One region of the Vibrio sp. 1978 genome, then DNA from elsewhere that is predicted to be linked to it. Evidence: predicted binding sites of a transcription regulator. Region 1 holds the regulator's gene; each other region holds the start of a gene.

Region 1 (4,812 bases):
GATCAGGTCTACATCGCCCGCTTGCAAAACTTCACGCATTTCTGCGCCACTCTCTGCTTCGCTGACTTGGTAGCCCTCATTTTGGAAATATCCCGCAAGCTTACTACGAGTTACAACATCATCTTCTACGACTAATACGTGATAGCTCATTTACACCACTTTTCTGTCTTCTTATTATCCAAGACGTATTCTATTCATAACTAGTAACATTTCTAGTCATAGATACATTAAAACGCAAGATTTAGCGTTTTTATTGATTCAAAACAAGCTTGCCCATTGCTATTAATAAACGGTCATTTTTGACCATAAAACATAACAATTATAGTTACTGCTATTCATTTTAATTGATTACACTTAGGGGATATCCCTAATTGACTTTGTGATGCATGACTTGAAGCATCATTCAGGAGCCCAAAATGCAAGAAGTGAAAGCTTTTAATGAAAAACGCGCTGAAATTTACTGGTGGTTTTCGAGCTTGTTCGCAAAAGAACTAACAGAGAAAGAATTGGAAGCCTATCACAGTGTTGAAATTCGCAGTTTTCTCGCAGGTTTAGGTGAAAATGAGTCGCTGAAACCAGCTGTTGATAGCCTAGTTGATGCATTGAATCGGTTACAAGATCGTGAAGATGCACAACTAGAGCTTGCAGCTGACTTTTGTGAACTGTTTTTGAAGACAGAAAAATACGGCGCTCTTCCTTACGCATCCATGTACATTGGTGAATCAGGTTTACTGAATGACAAGCCAGCTGAGGAAATGGAAAAGTTGATGGCTGAATTTGGCGTTCAAGTAGACGAAAACCTAAAGGAACCTGCGGATCACTTAGCCGTTGAGCTCGACTTTCTCGGGAACATGATTATCCGCTCAAACGAGCTTGAACAAGAAAAACACATGGAAGAAGCCTTCGTTAAACAAAACGACTTTATCCAGCAACAATTGATGTCTTGGTTACCTCAGTTTTCAGACAAATGTAAAAAATTCGACGAATTTGGATTTTACTCGAGTGTCGCGAAACTATTAGTTGCATTTTGTAAACTAGACAGCGCCTACCTTCTTGGTGAATAATTGCCGCCTATTTTTAGGGAGCCTGCCTATCGGGCTTCCTGTATGCCTGAAAGTGACCAATTGTAAGTAACTTGGGTATAATATTCGTTTGCCTTAACTTAGCGCAAAGACGCTTGGTTATTTAGCAGTCAAAATGTGACTTCAAATACACAAATCTCTTGCTGAAAACATTGCTAGTCAGTCCACATAGGGCTAAAATGTGAGCGCAAACGATTAAATATGATTTATATGTAAACCGCTGAAATATAGCGGTTTTTGTGTTTTCTTAACAGGTTGATGGCAATTTCTCATCAGATAGAAAAAAGATAAAATTCATCGACCGATGCTGCTACGCACCCTTTTGTCGCACTTGGATCAACCGCTGCCGAGACACTTAGCGCCAATTTTAGATTGCTAGGTGTGAAACCATTAGAGCATCAGGTACATCCAATACGACATATTTCAGTAGCTCGATACAGGACACCATTTATGGCCACGATAAAAGACGTTGCTCGCTTAGCCGGCGTTTCCACTACGACAGTTTCGCACGTTATCAATAAAACGCGTTTCGTTGCAGAAGCAACGCAAGAAAAAGTAATGAAAGCCGTTGACGAGCTGAATTACGCGCCAAGTGCCGTTGCACGCAGCCTAAAATGCAACTCAACTCGTACGATTGGCATGTTAGTAACTCAATCAACTAACCTATTTTTCTCAGAAGTGATTGATGGCGTTGAGAGCTACTGTTACCGCCAAGGCTATACTCTGATTTTATGTAACACAGGCGGGATTTACGAAAAACAACGCGATTACATTCGTATGCTGGCTGAAAAGCGCGTTGATGGCATCCTAGTGATGTGTTCTGACTTAACCGAAGAACTAAAAGAGATGCTTGACCGTCATGCGGACATTCCTAAAGTGGTCATGGATTGGGGCCCAGAGAGCTCACAAGCAGACAAGATCATGGATAACTCAGAAGAAGGTGGCTACATTGCAACCAAACATCTGATTGACAATGGCCATACGGATATCGCTTGTCTAAGCGGTCATTTTGAAAAGCTTGCTTGCCAAGAGCGCATTGCAGGTTTCCGTCGCGCAATGAGCGAAGCGAACCTAGCTGTAAATGAAGACTGGATCCTTGAAGGTAACTTTGAATGTGATACGGCCGTATTAGTTGCAGATAAAATTACCGCAATGGACAAGCGCCCGACGGCGGTATTCTGTTTTAACGACACAATGGCTCTAGGCCTAATGAGCCGCTTGCAACAAAACGGGATCAAAATTCCTGAAGATATTTCAGTGATCGGCTACGACAACATCGAGCTTGCAGAATACTTCTCTCCACCGCTAACGACTATCCACCAACCTAAACGTCGTGTTGGTAAAAATGCATTCGAAATTCTACTTGAGCGTATCAAAGATAAAGAACACGAAAAACGAATTTTCGAAATGCAACCTGAGCTTGTAATTCGAAATACTGTGAAAAAAATGAACTAAATTTTACTGTATTTAACCGTGTTAAATAAGCGCTCTACAGGGGCGCTTATTTTTTTGGAAAAATTAAGCATTCTCTAATACTTCACACCGCTCTAATAACAATTGACTAACGTTAACTCCCTGTTTTATATAAATGTAATATATATTAAGAACTCCTTTTCAAAGGCCAATTTGCACCTTTCCATATGCAAAATAGAGCATTCAATCTATCATTTTTATTGAACCAAAATCACATTTTTAACGCTAAACCGTGATGTTAATTCAATATAAGAAGTATGCTCATTGTGTCACGCACAGGGCAAACCATTCGAAAGAGTGGGACGCAAAGCCTCCGGCCTGAACCATATTACGATATGGAAGGTAGCGGGGTTACCGATGGCAAGTGTGTAAGCAATGACTTTACTCTGTAATGACATTGTTTTTACGCATGTTTGCTACTCTCTCGGACCTGACTTTTGGTGGCGTAATATTAATTACACCGAGATAACAAAACATGGATAAACCGATACTCAAAGACTCTATGAAGCTATTTGAGGCACTTGGTAATATCAAGTCGCGCTCAATGTTTGGTGGCTTCGGACTATTCGCTGATGAAACAATGTTTGCACTAGTGGTAAACAATCAGCTTCATATCAGAGCAGACCAAAAAACTTCATCTGACTTCGAGAAACAAGGGCTAAAGCCTTACGTTTATAAAAAACGTGGCTTCCCAGTCGTTACAAAGTACTACGCTATTTCCAGCGATTTATGGGAATCAAGCGAACGCTTAATCGAAGTAGCGAATCAATCATTGAAAAAGGCAAAGCTTGAGAAAGAACAGCAAGCAAGTACAAAGCCTAACCGTTTGAAAGATTTGCCTAACTTACGACTGGCTACCGAGCGCATGCTAAAAAAAGCCGGCATCGAATCCGTAGAGAAGCTTGAAGAGGAAGGTGCGCTTAACGCCTATAAAGCGATAAGAGATACGCACTCTGCAACCGTCAACATTGAGTTGCTATGGGCACTAGAAGGTGCTATCAACGGCACTCATTGGAGTGTGGTACCTCAAGCTCGCCGAGATGAGTTGATGAACGGCCTCCAATAAAAGTCGGCCTAAAAACTATCTTGTAAAACCGCAGTCTAATCTGCGGTTTTTTTGTGAAATTTTTTCGGTTTTCCTACTGTCTTATTACATATATCCCAAATTGGAATCAAAATTATGAATAAGAAACTGATATTAGGTCTCATCCTACTAGCGGCTATCGTCTTTTTAGGTATTAACTTTGGCCAGTATTTAACCTTAGAGAATGCAAAAGCCCAACAAGAAGCACTAACTACATACATCGATCAGAATTTTGTATTCTCGGCTGCGATTTACTTTTTTACCTACATTGCAATTACCGCTTTTTCTATCCCAGGAGCGGCAGTAGTCACCTTACTTGGTGCAGCCTTATTTGGTTTTTGGACAAGCTTGCTACTTGTTTCTTTCGCTAGCACTATGGGGGCAACACTGGCCTTCTTGAGCAGCCGATACTTATTGCGTGACTGGGTACAAAACAAATTCGGAAATAAACTCAACGCAATTAATCAAGGTGTTGAAAAAGACGGAGCTTTTTATCTATTTTCCTTGCGTCTAATCCCTGTATTCCCTTTCTTTCTAATCAACTTACTGATGGGCTTAACACCGATGTCTATAGGTAGATTTTATCTCACTAGCCAAATAGGTATGCTGCCAGGCACAGCCGTATATCTGAATGCAGGTACTCAATTAGCAACAATTGAAAGCCTATCGGGCATTGTTTCACCCGCAGTATTAGCGTCTTTTGCGCTATTGGGACTATTTCCAATCATCACTAAATGGGTTATGAATAAAGTAAGGCCGACACCAAGTCAGCAAAACTCGTAATTGGTGAAGTGGGTGTATTGATGAAAATATTTATCGCTAAAAACCCAGCAGAAGCACACATTGTATGTGAGCTGCTTAAAGTGGAACAAATTTACTGTGAAGTTCGTGGAGAAGGTATTTTCGGCTTAAAAGGAGAACTGCCGTTTGGTGATGATACCGATCCTTATGTGTGGCTTTTTGACACTGCACAAAAGATGAAAGCTGAAGAAATAGTAAAAACATATCGAAAACAATCCGATAGGCATGAGTATCAAGATTGGCAATGCCCAAAATGTCATGAAATAAACGAAGGGCAATTTGGTGCATGTTGGCAATGTGGATATCAACTAGGAGAGCTATAGCGGCTCTCCTATTCAGTGGATGTACTCAGTTCTAAGCACATACAGCTTG
Region 2 (4,812 bases), on a different contig from region 1:
CCCCAAAGAACTTGAAGCACATCCATGGATCGATTTTGGTTCAGTGCAAGAAAATGGATTGATGCTAGCACACCCTCAACACGGTGAGTTCTTTTTAGAACCCTTTGTTAGTCGCTTATACAGCGACAACATAGCAATGCAAATAGACAGTATCGCGAATGGTCATGGTATTGGACTGCTGCCGACTTGGACAGCATGCGGCTATGAGAAACATCACCCAGGGCGAATCACACCATGCTTAGAAGGTTGGCTTTCTGAGCCTATTTCCATTAACTGCTATACACCAGCAGGACGACCACCACTGCGCTTATCCGTACTTTTAGACTGCATTCACCAAAGCATTCCACAAGGTTGGAAAACCTGACAAAAATAAAAAGGCCATCATAATGATGGCCTTTCTAACTTTAGCATCTAACAGTTGTCGTTTACGTTCGACTGTTTAGATGGTCCTGCAATTACGCTAGCAATTCTTTAGCTGTGTTCACTACGTTTTCAGTCGTGAAGCCAAACATCTCGAATAGCTGACCAGCAGGTGCTGATTCACCGAATGTTGTCATACCGATGATGCGACCGTCGAAGCCTACGTACTTGTACCAGAAATCCGCAATGCCCGCTTCAATAGCGATACGTGCCGTTACGTCTGATGGCAGTACAGATTCACGGTAAGCAGCGTCTTGTTTGTCGAATGCGTCTGTTGATGGCATTGAAACAACGCGTACTTTCTTGCCTTCTGAAGTTAGTTGCTCAGCGGCTTTCACTGCAAGCTCAACCTCAGAACCTGTTGCGATAAGGATTAGCTCAGGCTTACCTTCGCTATCTTTCAGGATGTAAGCACCTTTCGCGATGTCTGCGACTTGTTCAGCAGTACGCTCTTGTTGCGCTAGGTTTTGACGAGAGAAGATAAGTGCAGTTGGTGCATCTTTACGTTCAATCGCTAGTTTCCATGCAACTGCAGACTCAACTTGGTCACATGGGCGCCATGTGCTCATGTTTGGAGTTACACGTAGAGACGCCATTTGCTCAACAGGTTGGTGAGTTGGGCCATCTTCGCCAAGACCGATCGAATCATGCGTGTAAACTTGGATGTTCTGAATTTTCATCAGCGCAGCCATACGCATTGCGTTACGAGCATATTCCATGAACATTAGGAATGTTGCGCCGTAAGGAACGAAACCACCGTGCAATGCGATACCGTTGATGATAGCGGTCATACCGAATTCACGCACACCGTAGTGGATGTAGTTGCCAGAGAAGTCCTCCATTTCTAGAGACTTAGAACCAGACCACATGGTCAGGTTAGAAGGCGCTAGGTCAGCAGAACCACCCATAAACTCAGGAAGCATTTGACCAAACGCTTCTAGTGCATTTTGCGACGCTTTACGTGATGCAATGTTCGCTGGATTTGCTTGAAGATCGGCAATGATTTGGTTCGCTTTTTCTTCCCACTGTGCAGGAAGTTCGCCGTTTAGACGACGTTTAAGCTCTGCCGCTTCTGCAGGGTAAGCTGCAGCGTATGCTTCGAATTTTTCATTCCAAGCTGCTTCTTTCGCGGCGCCCGCTTCTTTTGCATCCCACTCAGCGTAAACATCTGCCGGGATCTCAAATGGGCCGTACTCCCAACCTAGGTATTCGCGAGCCGCTTGGATTTCATCGTGACCTAGTGGTGCACCGTGACAGTCGTGCGAACCAGACTTGTTAGGAGAACCGAAACCGATAATTGTTTTGGTACAGATAAGCGTAGGACGTGGGTCCGCTTTTGCTGCTTCAATTGCTGCGTTGATCGCGTCTGAGTCGTGACCATCGACTGCTGGGATTACATGCCAGCCGTACGCTTCAAAACGCTTAGGTGTATCGTCAGAGAACCAGCCTTCAACGTGACCGTCGATAGAAATGCCGTTGTCATCCCAGAACGCGATCAGTTTGCCTAGACCTAACGTCCCAGCAAGAGAGCATGCTTCATGCGAGATGCCTTCCATTAGACAGCCGTCACCCATGAACACATACGTAAAGTGGTCAACGATATCGTGACCTTCTTTGTTGAACTGTGCCGCTAGTGCTTTCTCTGCGATCGCCATACCAACAGCGTTAGTGATGCCTTGACCTAGAGGACCAGTTGTTGTCTCGATACCAGGCGCGTAGCCGTACTCTGGGTGACCTGGGGTTTTTGAGTGCAATTGACGGAAGTTTTTCAGATCGTCAATAGATAGCTCGTAACCGCTTAAGTGCAGTAGAGAGTAAATAAGCATTGACCCATGACCGTTTGACAGCACAAAGCGATCGCGGTCGGCCCACTCTGGGTTTGAAGGGTTATGGTTTAGGTGAGAGCGCCAAAGAACTTCAGCGATATCAGCCATACCCATTGGTGCGCCTGGGTGGCCTGAGTTAGCTTGTTGAACACCATCCATGCTTAGAGCACGAATTGCATTGGCAAGATGTTTACGAGACGACATGTCTGCTCCTGAGTACATTAAGCGAAACGAAAAGTAGGTCATAATTCTCTCAAAGCCCTGTTGGGTGTGCAAACGTTTTCCAGTCCAAAACCTCACAAATATTGCACCTTTCGCGCCAAATCGTTCGAAGTTCTTAAAATTATCAATAAATCAGGCAAACGTTTGGTTATAACAAAAACCAAAAAAGAGCTTGTAATTCGAGCAATCAAATTTAGAATAGACGTCTAGATGTAGATACACCTACAAAAATTAGTATTAATTTGCGCTGGAGAGTTTATCATTCCCCAGTTTTAAACCAGATATAGTGGAGCTAACATGGCTAAGCACCTGTTTACTTCTGAGTCAGTATCAGAAGGTCATCCAGATAAAATTGCAGACCAGATTTCTGATGCGGTTCTTGACGCGATTCTAGAGCAAGATCCAAAGGCTCGTGTTGCATGTGAGACTTACGTTAAAACCGGTATGGTAATGGTGGGTGGTGAAATCACGACTTCAGCATGGGTAGACATCGAAGAGTTAACTCGTGAAACCGTTCGTGAAATCGGCTACGTACATTCAGATATGGGCTTTGACGCAGATTCTTGTGCGGTACTAAACACAATCGGTAAACAGTCGCCAGATATCAACCAAGGTGTTGATAAAACTGACCCTAAAGAACAAGGTGCAGGCGACCAAGGCATCATGTTTGGTTACGCTTGTAACGAAACTGAAGTACTAATGCCAGCGCCAATTACTTACTCTCACCGTCTTGTTCAAAAGCAAGCAGAAGTTCGTAAAAACGGCACACTACCTTGGTTGCGTCCTGATGCAAAATCTCAGGTAACATTCCAATACGATCAAGGTAACATCGTTGGTATCGACGCGGTTGTTCTTTCAACTCAACACTGTGACTCAATCTCAACTTCAGACCTGCGTGAAGCGGTAATGGAAGAGATCATTAAGCCAGTGCTACCTTCTGAGTGGATCAACAAAGAAACAAACTTCTTCATTAATCCAACCGGTCGCTTCGTAATCGGCGGTCCTATGGGTGACTGTGGTCTAACTGGTCGTAAGATCATCGTAGATACCTACGGCGGCGCAGCTCGTCACGGTGGCGGTGCGTTTTCTGGTAAAGATCCATCAAAAGTTGACCGTAGTGCAGCATACGCAGCACGCTACGTAGCGAAAAACATCGTAGCCGCAGGCATGGCTGACCGTTGTGAGATCCAACTTTCTTACGCAATCGGTGTTGCTGATCCAACGTCTATCATGGTGGAAACGTTCGGTACTGAGAAAGTATCTCACGACATCATCATTGAAGCGGTTCGTCAATTCTTCGACCTACGTCCATACGGTCTACAAGAAATGCTTAACCTTCTTCAACCTATCTACAAGAAGACAGCGGCTTACGGTCACTTCGGTCGTGAAGAATTCCCGTGGGAAGCGACAGACAAAGCTGCACTTCTACGCGATTTCGCTGGCATCAAATAATCAAGCCAAGCAAGAATCAATCAAGCCCTCGCCTATGGTGGGGGCTTTTTATTTTCAGCAACTTTTATCTAGCCATTTCGGCTCATACCGCCCTGCCCCACAAAGCAGTCCTGTTTCTCCCTCATTTTTATACCGAATAAATTTTAAGCAATTATTTGTAAATTATCCCATCTCCGCCAATAGTTAAAATATTGTTAACTCCAATTTAAATAGAGACGTCGGATGCTGGCGACTGTGGAAGCAACACTTAAGTAAAGACATGAGTCAGGCATCTTTATGGCCGATACCAAACTAAGCCAATGCTCAGATGTAAACTTGAAAAAGTCGCTTCAAGTTTGACTGAACAAAAACCGCTGTCAGTTGGTATAAGCGGATAATGTGGGAATAAATCAAGGAGGAGTTATGCCTCGAACTGTTAATCCATCGGACTTCCACAACAAGCGAAAGGAAGTGCCAGACAACGAATACGCCAGAACCATACCGTGCAATACGGTCAATCTTTCTGCACCTTTTCATTGGCTCGCATTAGGTCTGCATGATTTCGTGCGAATGCCGCTTATTAGTGCTTTCTATGGCATCTGTTTTATGGCAGCAGCCATAGGCATTGTTTTGCTCGTACAGTGGCAAGGCACACACTTGGTCGTCATGCCCAGTTTGATTGTTTACATGTTAATCGGTCCGTTTCTCGCGCTCGGCTTGTATGATGCCAGTTGGGAGAGAGAGCGCGGACACAAAGCAAGCTTGTTCCATTCAATGAAAGCGATCGGTCGTAACTCAACATCTCAATGGGCGTTCGCCGTGTTACTCGCAGTGTGTATGATATTTTGGATGCGCATTGCCGCTCTACTTCATGCGCTCTACCCTTCTGTTCAAGGGGCACCTTTAAGTGAGT
Region 3 (4,812 bases), on a different contig from region 1:
CAAAAAGCATTAGAAAATGGAGAGAGCGAACAAGGTAGTAGGAGTAGTGAGGGCTAGCAAACACCTACAACGTGGTAGATGTTTGCTTGGACGCACTAGTGATTGACTAAATGTACAAAAACACGATTACGTGAACTTACTTTCTTTTTCATACATGTCAGTTTACGTTTACGTCGGATAGCAGCTACTGTGTTATTTAAACGCTTTGACTGCACTCTACGTCTTCTCATATTCAAAACCTCCTGCAGACAAGACTTATACCAGTAAAGCGCGGCTCATCGATGCTTGGCAATAGGCTCGATAATCGCACTAAACATTGTATGGTTTAAACGTTCTTCATTTGACTTCTGCATTGCACAGAGCCAGCAAACAATTTCAATACGATGCTTAATAATAGGAGTGACGTTATTTCGGCAGAGTGTAGCCGAAAGCGCCGCTTCATCAAGTGAGCTAAACCATGTGGTTGTAAAGTAACCTGTTACAAAGCAATCAGTTTTACTAACGATGAAGAAAAGGCGACCAACCAAAGGAATGGTTGAGTGTGGTTGGTGTCACTCAGAATATTGGAGTCTAGATAAGTTTTCGTTAGGACTCAACAAAAATGACGAGCTTCATAGGCTCGTCATTTTTTAGTTTACCGCGGGTTTATTCTTCAATGCTTTCTTGTTCGGTGTCTTCTTCAACCGTGACGTCAGAAGCGCCAGAGACTTGTTCTACGACGGTCTCTACTGCGCCCGATATCAAAATGTCGGGGTTGAGCGGCGGAATCACTTGCAAGTCATCGCTATTCTCATCAATCGCTGGCTGTTGGCTGACATGACCAATGATGGATTGGTAGTAACGTCGAATATTTTCTACGTAATTACGCGCTTCATCGCCTCTGGCGTACCCATAGCGAGTTTGGCTGTAATAGCGCTTCTGACGCAGTAAAGGCAGCCTATCTTTTACATCGGCCCAAGCGTTCGGATCGCCACCTTGTGCTTTGGTGAGTCGTCGTGCGTCCATCATGTGGCCGTAACCAATATTGTATGAAGCTAACGCAAACCATATTTTTTCATGCTCGTTGATGCTATCAGGCACGCGACCTACAATGCGACGTAAGTACTCGACACCACCACGAACAGATTGCTCAGGGTCTAAACGGTTTGTTACCCCGACGCTTTTCGCTGTTGGCAGAGTAAGCATCATCATCCCCCTAACACCCGTTGGCGATTTTGCTGTTGGTTTCCAATGTGACTCTTGATAAGCCAATGCTGCAATTAAGCGCCAGTCGAACTCTTCGCTGTATTTTTGGAATAAAGGTGCCCATTTAGGCAATTTGTCATCCAGAGCTCGAATGAATGCGCGAGTATCAACGTAGTCAAATGCTTCAATATGACCAATGTACTTTTCTTCGAGGGTGGACAGTTCTCCTGATTGTTTGATGTTACCGAAAAACTCTATCAGCATCGCATACAAACTTTCGTCTTCAGAGCGTCGAGTAAACCAAGATACTGGTTGATCTTCTGTAAGTTCAAACGCGAGCGCAAGATCGGGGTAAAGGCGTTGAGCAAGGGAAAGTTCCACCGAATCAGTCACAGTAAAACGTAACTCACCCGTCGATACGTATTTGAGTAAGTCTCTCGTGTCAGCATCACCAACAATTTCAAACTGAAGTTCTGGATACTGCTTCTTTAACGCTGTTAGGGTCGGAACATATTGCGATTGTTCAACGATCTTTAATGTTTGAGCGCCTGCATTTGTATCTTCGTCGGACTCGTCGTCTTTCGAGGCTTGGTATTCAATGAGTTGTTCGATATCACGTGGTCGAAGTTGCCCTTTTTTATATACCACTTGTTGGCTTACATAATAATAGGCAGGGCCTGGTCTAAATCGTTTGACTGCTTGTGACGTTTGATTTAAACCCGTAGCGATGATATCGATATCTCCTTTCTTAAGAGCAGGAAAAAGCTCAGCCTGGCGAAAGGCTGGTTTAATCTCGAGTTTGACGCCGAGCTGTTCCGCAAACTGACGCGCCAATTCGTAATCCAACCCTGCGGGACCATCGGGACCTATGTAGTAGGAAAGCTGATTGTTTAGCGTGCCAACACGAAGCACACCACGTTCTTGAATTTTTTCAAATTCACTTTTGGGCTCCGACTCAATCTGGCAAGCTGAGAGCAAAAGAACAGAAACTAAAATTAGAGCACTGCGCTTGAGCCGGTTGAAGTGACTTATTTGCATTAATAGGTACATCTTGGAAAATTTCTATTTGCCTTTATATCAAAGCGAGCTCATGGGGCAAAGTGAATCACACACTTATAACGTGACATTGTGTGTTTTATCGACATTTTAGTTGTAATTCAAATTTGACAAAAAAAATGACGCAAACGGTTGCTTTTGGTGTTACATCACAAAAACAATTACTATATAATGCGCTCGCAATGACGAGGTGGAATCGGCATAGGTTCGACAGGGCTTATTTTAAGTGTCTGAATTTATTCCAATATCACCTTAATCAATTGCATAAGAGACCTAAGCACATGAGAATTTTGCGTGGCTCCCCAGCTCTTTCTGAGTTTCGTGTTAATAAACTACTGGAACTTTGTCGTGAACAAGATCTGCCTGTAACTGGCATTTATGCCGAGTTTATGCACTTTGCCGATCTAAAGTCAGACCTTGATGACCAAGAGTTAGAAAAACTTGAAAAGTTACTAACTTACGGCCCAACCATCGAAGAGCATGAGCCAGAAGGTCTTCTACTTCTTGTTACGCCTCGTCCAGGCACTATCTCGCCTTGGTCTTCTAAATCTACCGATATCGCTGTTAACTGTGGTCTGGATAAAGTGAAACGTCTAGAGCGTGGTACGGCTTATTATGTCGAATCTTCAGTTGTTCTCTCAGAAGCTCAAGCTGACGCTGTTAAAGCGTTAATTCACGACCGCATGATGGAAACAGTATTCACAGAATTTGAAGCCGCATCAGCATTATTTACTGTTGCAGAGCCTAAGCCTGTCGCACATGTTGATATCTTAGCTGGCGGTCGTCTTGCGCTTGAAGAGGCAAACGTTTCCCTTGGCTTGGCACTCGCAGAAGATGAAATTGATTACTTGGTCGAGAACTTTACCAAGCTTGGGCGTAACCCAAACGACATTGAATTGATGATGTTTGCTCAGGCGAACTCAGAGCATTGTCGCCACAAAATTTTTAACGCAGATTGGACTATCGACGGGGTAGATCAACCTAAGTCTTTGTTCAAAATGATCAAAAACACTTTTGAAACGACACCTGACTATGTGCTGTCTGCATACAAAGACAACGCAGCCGTTATGACAGGTTCTAAAGCGGGGCGTTTTTTCCCTGACCCTAAATCTCGTCAATACACGTACCACCATGAAGATACGCACATCTTGATGAAGGTAGAAACGCACAACCACCCAACGGCAATCTCTCCATGGCCGGGCGCATCGACTGGCTCAGGCGGTGAAATCCGTGACGAAGGCGCGACGGGTATCGGCGGTAAGCCAAAAGCGGGTCTGGTTGGTTTTACAACCTCTAACTTACGTATTCCTGGTTTTGAACAGCCATGGGAAACCGACTTAGGCAAGCCGGGTCGTATTGTAAATGCGTTAGACATCATGCTTGAAGGTCCTCTAGGAGGCGCGGCATTCAACAACGAATTTGGTCGTCCAAATCTATTGGGTTACTTCCGTACTTACGAAGAAAAAGTCACTTCTCATGCGGGTGAAGAAATTCGTGGTTACCACAAACCAATCATGATTGCTGGTGGTATGGGTAACATCCGCGATGAACACGTGCAGAAGAAAGAGATTCCAGTGGGTGCGAGCCTAATCGTACTTGGTGGTCCGGCAATGAACATCGGTCTTGGTGGTGGTGCGGCATCTTCCATGGCATCTGGTCAGTCAGCAGAAGATCTGGACTTCGCTTCAGTACAGCGTGAAAACCCAGAGATGGAACGTCGCTGTCAGGAAGTGATCGACCGTTGTTGGCAGTTAGGCGACGACAACCCAATCGCATTTATCCACGATGTGGGTGCAGGCGGTATCTCTAACGCATTGCCTGAACTCGTCGACGACGGTGAGCGTGGCGGTAAGTTCCAATTACGCGATGTACCAAACGATGAGCCGGGCATGAGCCCACTGGAAATTTGGTGTAACGAATCACAGGAACGTTACGTTCTAGCGGTAGCGCCAGAAAACATGGAAGCATTCGACGCAATCTGTAAGCGTGAACGCGCACCGTATGCAGTGGTGGGTGTGGCGACAGAAGAGCGTCATCTAACGCTAGAAGATTCTCACTTCGACAATACGCCGATCGATATGCCAATGGATATCCTGCTTGGTAAGCCACCGAAGATGCACCGCGACGCAACCACACTAAAAGTGGAAAGCCCTGCCATTGTTCGTGATGGTATTGAGCTTAATGAAGCGGTGGATCGCGTACTTCGTCTTCCTGCTGTTGCAGAAAAAACATTCCTAATTACTATCGGTGACCGAACAGTAACGGGCCTGGTTGCTCGTGATCAAATGGTTGGCCCTTGGCAGGTACCAGTAGCAAACTGCGCAGTAACAGCGGCAAGCTACGACACTTACCATGGCGAAGCAATGTCGATGGGTGAGCGCACGCCAGTTGCATTACTAGACTTTGGTGCATCGGCTCGCCTAGCCGTTGGTGAGTCACTAACGAACATTGCGGCAACAGACATCGGTGATATTAAACATATTAAACTGTCTGCGAACTGGATGTCTCCAGCGGGTCACCCAGGTGAAGATGCGGGTCTTTACGAAGCAGTGAAAGCGGTTGGTGAAGAAT
Region 4 (4,812 bases), on a different contig from region 1:
TTTCGAACCATCATCAAAGTCGATAGAGCCATCGCCACGTACTGTTACGTTTTCTAGCAGTGCATCACGACGAATTGCGTTGTAGATGTCCGGCTCCGCTTCTTTCGAAAGTTTGATGGTTTTTGCGTAACAACCACCTTCGAAGTTGAAGACACCGTCATCATCCCAGCCGTGCTCATCATCACCAATTAGCGCACGTTTAGGATCAGTCGACAGGGTCGTTTTACCCGTACCAGATAGACCGAAGAATACCGCTACATCGCCATCTTTGCCCATGTTAGCGCTACAGTGCATTGATGCGATGTCTTTTAGTGGAAGGAAGTAGTTCATCATGGCGAACATACCTTTCTTCATTTCACCGCCGTACCAAGTACCACCGATAAGTTGCATGCGCTCAGTTAGGTTAAATACGGTGAAGTTTTCTGAGTTCAGGCCTTGCTCTTCCCATTTTGGATTAGTGCATTTTGCGCCATTCATTACTACGAAGTCTGGTTCAAATGTCGCTAACTCTTCTTCTGTCGGGCGAATAAACATGTTTTTAACGAAGTGCGCTTGCCATGCGACTTCTGTGATAACACGAATGCTCAAACGTGTATCTGGGTTTGCACCACAGTAACCGTCAACAACAAACAAGCGTTTGTTAGAAAGCTGGTTTGTGACCAGTTCTTTTAGCTCGTCCCACACTTCAGGAGTGATTGGCTTGTTATCATTTTTCACTTGATCAGACGTCCACCACATATGTTCTTCTGTCGTAGCGTCTTTGACGATGTATTTATCTTTTGGTGAGCGACCAGTAAAGATGCCAGTGTCAACGGCAACCGCACCTAGTTCAGTAACCACGCCGCGCTCATAACCGGTTAGGTCTTCACGCGTTTCTTCCTCAAACAACATTTCGTAGCTTGGGTTGCGAATAACCTCTTTTACGTTATGCAGTCCGTGCTTGGTTAGATCAAGTGTTGCAGCCTTAGTATGTTCCATAACGGTCATAGGTGCTCCTTATAAGGATTTTGTAGGGATTTTGTAAGAATGTTTTAATTTTAATCTGCTCACCATGCTAGCAACGGGGCGGGGAGAAAACAGGGAGATAGCTCAAAATTTGCCCATGATTTCAATAAGGTTTTAGGTAACCCGTCACATATTGGTGGGAATAGTCTATCGTGCACGCAATCCTTTGCGCTAGGGCAAAATCATTATTAATTGTTTAAAATTAAGCAGTTGTTTTATTACGCTTGAGGCTAGTTATTACGAGGGGTTGATCACAAAAAGGCCAGCATTAAGCTGGCCTTTTGTAGGGTAAATTACGTGCTTGATAAGCTATGTAAATTAATGCAGGGTTTTCTTGTCCGTAGAAGCTTGTGCATACAGTTCAGTGACTTCAGATTCGTCGAACGTATAAGTTGTGCCACAGTAATCACAATGTAAAGAAACTGATCCAACTTCTGCCAAAATGTCATAAATTTCAGCTTTCTCAACGGTGATGATTGCTGCACCGCTACGCTCACGAGAACAGCCACAATGGAACTCGACAGGTTGCGGCTCGTACAGACGTACTTTGTCTTGGTTATATAGTCGATACAATAACTCGTTCGCTTCTAAACCAAACAATTCTTCATCTTTTACTGTATCAGTGAGCTGCTCTAGATGTTCGAAATCATCTGGAGAGCCAGTGCCGTCAGGGATCACTTGAATCAACATACCTGCTGCGTGTGCTTTGCCCTCATGCTCACCAGTGCGGATCCATAGGCGCGTTTTTAACTGCTCTGAGTTTGCAAAGTAGCCTTCTAGCACTTCTGCTAAAGTGTCACCTTCTAGTCCAACGACGCCTTGGTAACGCTCGCCGTTTTTCGGTTCGATGGTGATCACAAGGTAGCCCTTACCCATTAGATCGTGAATATTTGCGTCATCGGCAACATCGCCTTCCCAGCGAGCTACGCCACGAACACGTTGGTTATGGTCACCGTTGATAACGGCAAGAGACACAGGACCGTCGCCTTGTAGCTGGATGGTGATCGAACCTTCGAACTTAAGAGTGGCAGTTAAAAGAGTAGTTGAAACGAGTAGCTCACCCAGCAGTTTCTCTATTGCTGCCGGATATTCCTTGCTGGAGATAACACGTTGGTACGCTTCATCCAATTGTACCAACTCGCCACGTACTGAAAGATCTTCGAATAGGTAGCGGTTTAAAACATTATTTGCCATGGAGTGTTTTCCTCGTTGGTAATTCCGGCTTTTATTGGTGTTTGAACTTAATGATGTCTCGGCGCTGCTTTTTATCTGGGCGGCGTTCCGGACTTGGGTTGTGGGCATTAAGCTTACGTTGAGTCGCGTGTTCCTCACGTTTCGCGATACTCTCATTGGTTTCGCGATATAAGGTTTGTGCGATGGGAGCGCCTCGGCGTTGATCTGAGATTTGTTCGATTATCACGATTTTTTCTTCGTTGCCTTGACGAAGTCTGACTTCAGCGCCCACTTCAACGATTTTACTCGGCTTGCTTCGTTGGCCATTATAGTGGACTTTACCGCCATCGACCATGTTACGCGCGATGGAGCGGGTTTTGTAAAATCTTGCGGCCCATAGCCATTTATCTAGCCTAACGGCTTCATTTAGGGAACTCATAGAACACTACGCTATCTAATCACTGCCCGAATACAGCAATGAGTGATGGATTATTCACCTACAGATGGAGTCAAGGCGTATTTTTTTCAAGGGAGTTGGCAAAAACTGCATAAGAAAAAGGTATGAAAGACAACTTGTGATATAGTTCACTGCTCTTTGTTGAGTAATAATTTTATTGCAAATTTAGCAATTTAAAGTCGATAGCTATCGTTATAGCTTAAATGACGGACGTTAGAATAAAGGAATCCATTCAGTGAAACGTTTAGAGCTAAGTGCAGGATTATCAAGCAGACCGCTACTGGCTCAGATCAAGTCCAATCATTATACCATTCAAGCCAAACTTAGCTTGTTGCTTACCTGTCTGTTTATTGCGATAACCGGATGGATACTTGGCAAAATTGTGTGGTTAGCCATACCTCAATCGTCGGAAGTGCCGCAATGGCGTCCATCGGCGAGTAGCGTTGCTGCGAGCAATAAAGGCGACGCGATAGATTTTAATGCCCTTCAGAATGCCAACCTATTCGGTAAATACACTGAGCAAAAAGCGGCGGTTGTAGAACAGCCTATTGTTAAAGACGCCCCTAAGACGCGCCTTAACCTTACGCTGGTCGGTGCGGTTGCAAGTAGTGATGCCAACACCAGCCTTGCTGTTATTGCTAACCGAGGTAAGCAAGCTACGTACGGTTTGGGTGAAGAAATCGAAGGGACACGTGCGACACTAAAAGCGGTATTGGTGGATCGCGTCATCATTGATAACCAAGGTCGAGACGAGACCTTAATGATGGAAGGTATAGAATATAAGAAGCTATCTGAATCGCCGCAGGTAGCTAGGGCGCAAGCTCAGCGAGCAGAAGCAGCGACGTCTGACGTTGGAGAGAAATTAGAGCAAATCCGCGAGGAAATTGCGAAAGATCCACAAAGCGTTTTTAAATACATCACCATTTCACCCGTCAAAAAAGACGGAGACATTGTTGGTTATCGAGTATCACCTGGTCGTGATGCCGCATTATTTAATGATGTAGGACTACAACCTGGCGATATTGCGGTTCAACTGAACGGGATCGATTTAAGTGATCCGTCTTCTTCAGTACAACTGATGCAAGTGATGAGCGATCCGCAAGAATTAAATTTAACTGTTGAGCGAGACGGCCAACAGTACGATATCTATATCCAATTGTAAGACTTAGGCAACCGGCGTAAGTTCAGGGAGACATACGTGAAACATTGGTTCAGCAAAAGTGCTTGGCTACTAGCAGGAAGTTTACTCTGCGTACCAGGTGCAATGGCAAACGAATTTAGTGCGAGCTTTAAAGGCACTGATATTCAAGAATTCATCAACATAGTGGGTCGTAACCTCGAAAAGACCATCATTGTTGATCCTTCAGTACGCGGTAAGATCGATGTCCGCAGCTATGACGTACTTAACGAAGAGCAATATTACAGCTTTTTCCTTAATGTCCTTGAAGTATACGGTTACGCAGTCGTAGAGATGGACAATGGGGTACTTAAGGTTATCAAAGCAAAAGACTCAAAAACCTCAGCAATCCCTGTGTTAGGTGATGGCAGCGCGCAAGGCGATAGTGTTATCACTCGAGTTGTCGCGGTGCGTAATGTGTCGGTCCGTGAGTTGTCTCCTCTACTTCGTCAACTGATTGATAATGCCGGTGCCGGTAACGTGGTTCATTATGATCCAGCGAATATTATCTTGATTACTGGTCGTGCGGCAGTAGTGAATCGCTTAGCAGAGATCATCAAGCGTGTTGACCAAGCCGGCGATAAAGAAATTGAATTGGTGGAGCTGCGTAATGCATCTGCTGCTGAAATGGTACGCATTGTCGAAGCACTGAATAAAAGTGCGAATCAGAAAAGCACGCCAGAGTTCCTTGAACCTAAAATTGTGGCCGATGAACGTACTAACGCGATTTTAATTTCTGGTGATCCAAAAGTAAGAGCCCGCTTGAAACGTTTGATTCGTCAACTTGATGTTGAAATGGCGACAAAAGGTAACAACCGAGTTGTGTACCTGAAAAATGCGAAAGCTGAAGACTTGGTGGATGTATTGAAAGGTGTTTCCGATAACCTGCAAGCTGAAAAGCAAGCTGGTCAGAAAACATCAGGTGCATCGCGTGGTGAGGTCGTCATTGCTGCTCACGCTGCAACTAACTCGTTAGTTTTAACAGCGCCACCAGATATTA

What was found. Region 1 encodes PurR, which represses purine synthesis genes. Its sites were predicted from a motif close to TNANGNAAACGTTTNCNTNA; they were not measured.
Region 2: metK (methionine adenosyltransferase) is a predicted target of PurR. The motif match lies at 2,601-2,620, and genes of this name have one in related genera.
Region 3: purL (phosphoribosylformylglycinamidine synthase) is a predicted target of PurR. The motif match lies at 2,362-2,381, and genes of this name have one in related genera.
Region 4: pckA (phosphoenolpyruvate carboxykinase (ATP)) is a predicted target of PurR. The motif match lies at 1,160-1,179, and genes of this name have one in related genera.

Annotation. Positions count from the first base shown of each region.
Region 1 is NZ_JAWPOP010000003.1:319,611-324,422, forward strand. It holds gene torR (two-component system response regulator TorR) at 1-150, opposite strand, end outside; gene torD (molecular chaperone TorD) at 417-1,064, shown strand; gene purR (HTH-type transcriptional repressor PurR) at 1,533-2,537, shown strand; cyclic di-GMP riboswitch class I at 2,825-2,914, shown strand; gene R8N49_RS05215 (TfoX/Sxy family DNA transformation protein) at 3,031-3,621, shown strand; gene R8N49_RS05220 (TVP38/TMEM64 family protein) at 3,736-4,422, shown strand; gene R8N49_RS05225 (DUF2007 domain-containing protein) at 4,443-4,763, shown strand; gene R8N49_RS05230 (alpha/beta fold hydrolase) at 4,795-4,812, opposite strand, start outside.
Region 2 is NZ_JAWPOP010000002.1:17,989-22,800, reverse strand. It holds gene R8N49_RS02095 (LysR family transcriptional regulator) at 1-364, shown strand, start outside; gene tkt (transketolase) at 456-2,450, opposite strand; gene metK (methionine adenosyltransferase) at 2,766-3,920, shown strand; gene R8N49_RS02080 (DUF2189 domain-containing protein) at 4,323-4,812, shown strand, end outside.
Region 3 is NZ_JAWPOP010000022.1:75,783-80,594, reverse strand. It holds gene tadA (tRNA adenosine(34) deaminase TadA) at 1-57, shown strand, start outside; gene mltF (membrane-bound lytic murein transglycosylase MltF) at 646-2,223, opposite strand; gene purL (phosphoribosylformylglycinamidine synthase) at 2,523-4,812, shown strand, end outside.
Region 4 is NZ_JAWPOP010000006.1:101,424-106,235, forward strand. It holds gene pckA (phosphoenolpyruvate carboxykinase (ATP)) at 1-987, opposite strand, end outside; gene hslO (Hsp33 family molecular chaperone HslO) at 1,324-2,199, opposite strand; gene hslR (ribosome-associated heat shock protein Hsp15) at 2,231-2,617, opposite strand; gene gspC (type II secretion system protein GspC) at 2,871-3,797, shown strand; gene gspD (type II secretion system secretin GspD) at 3,834-4,812, shown strand, end outside.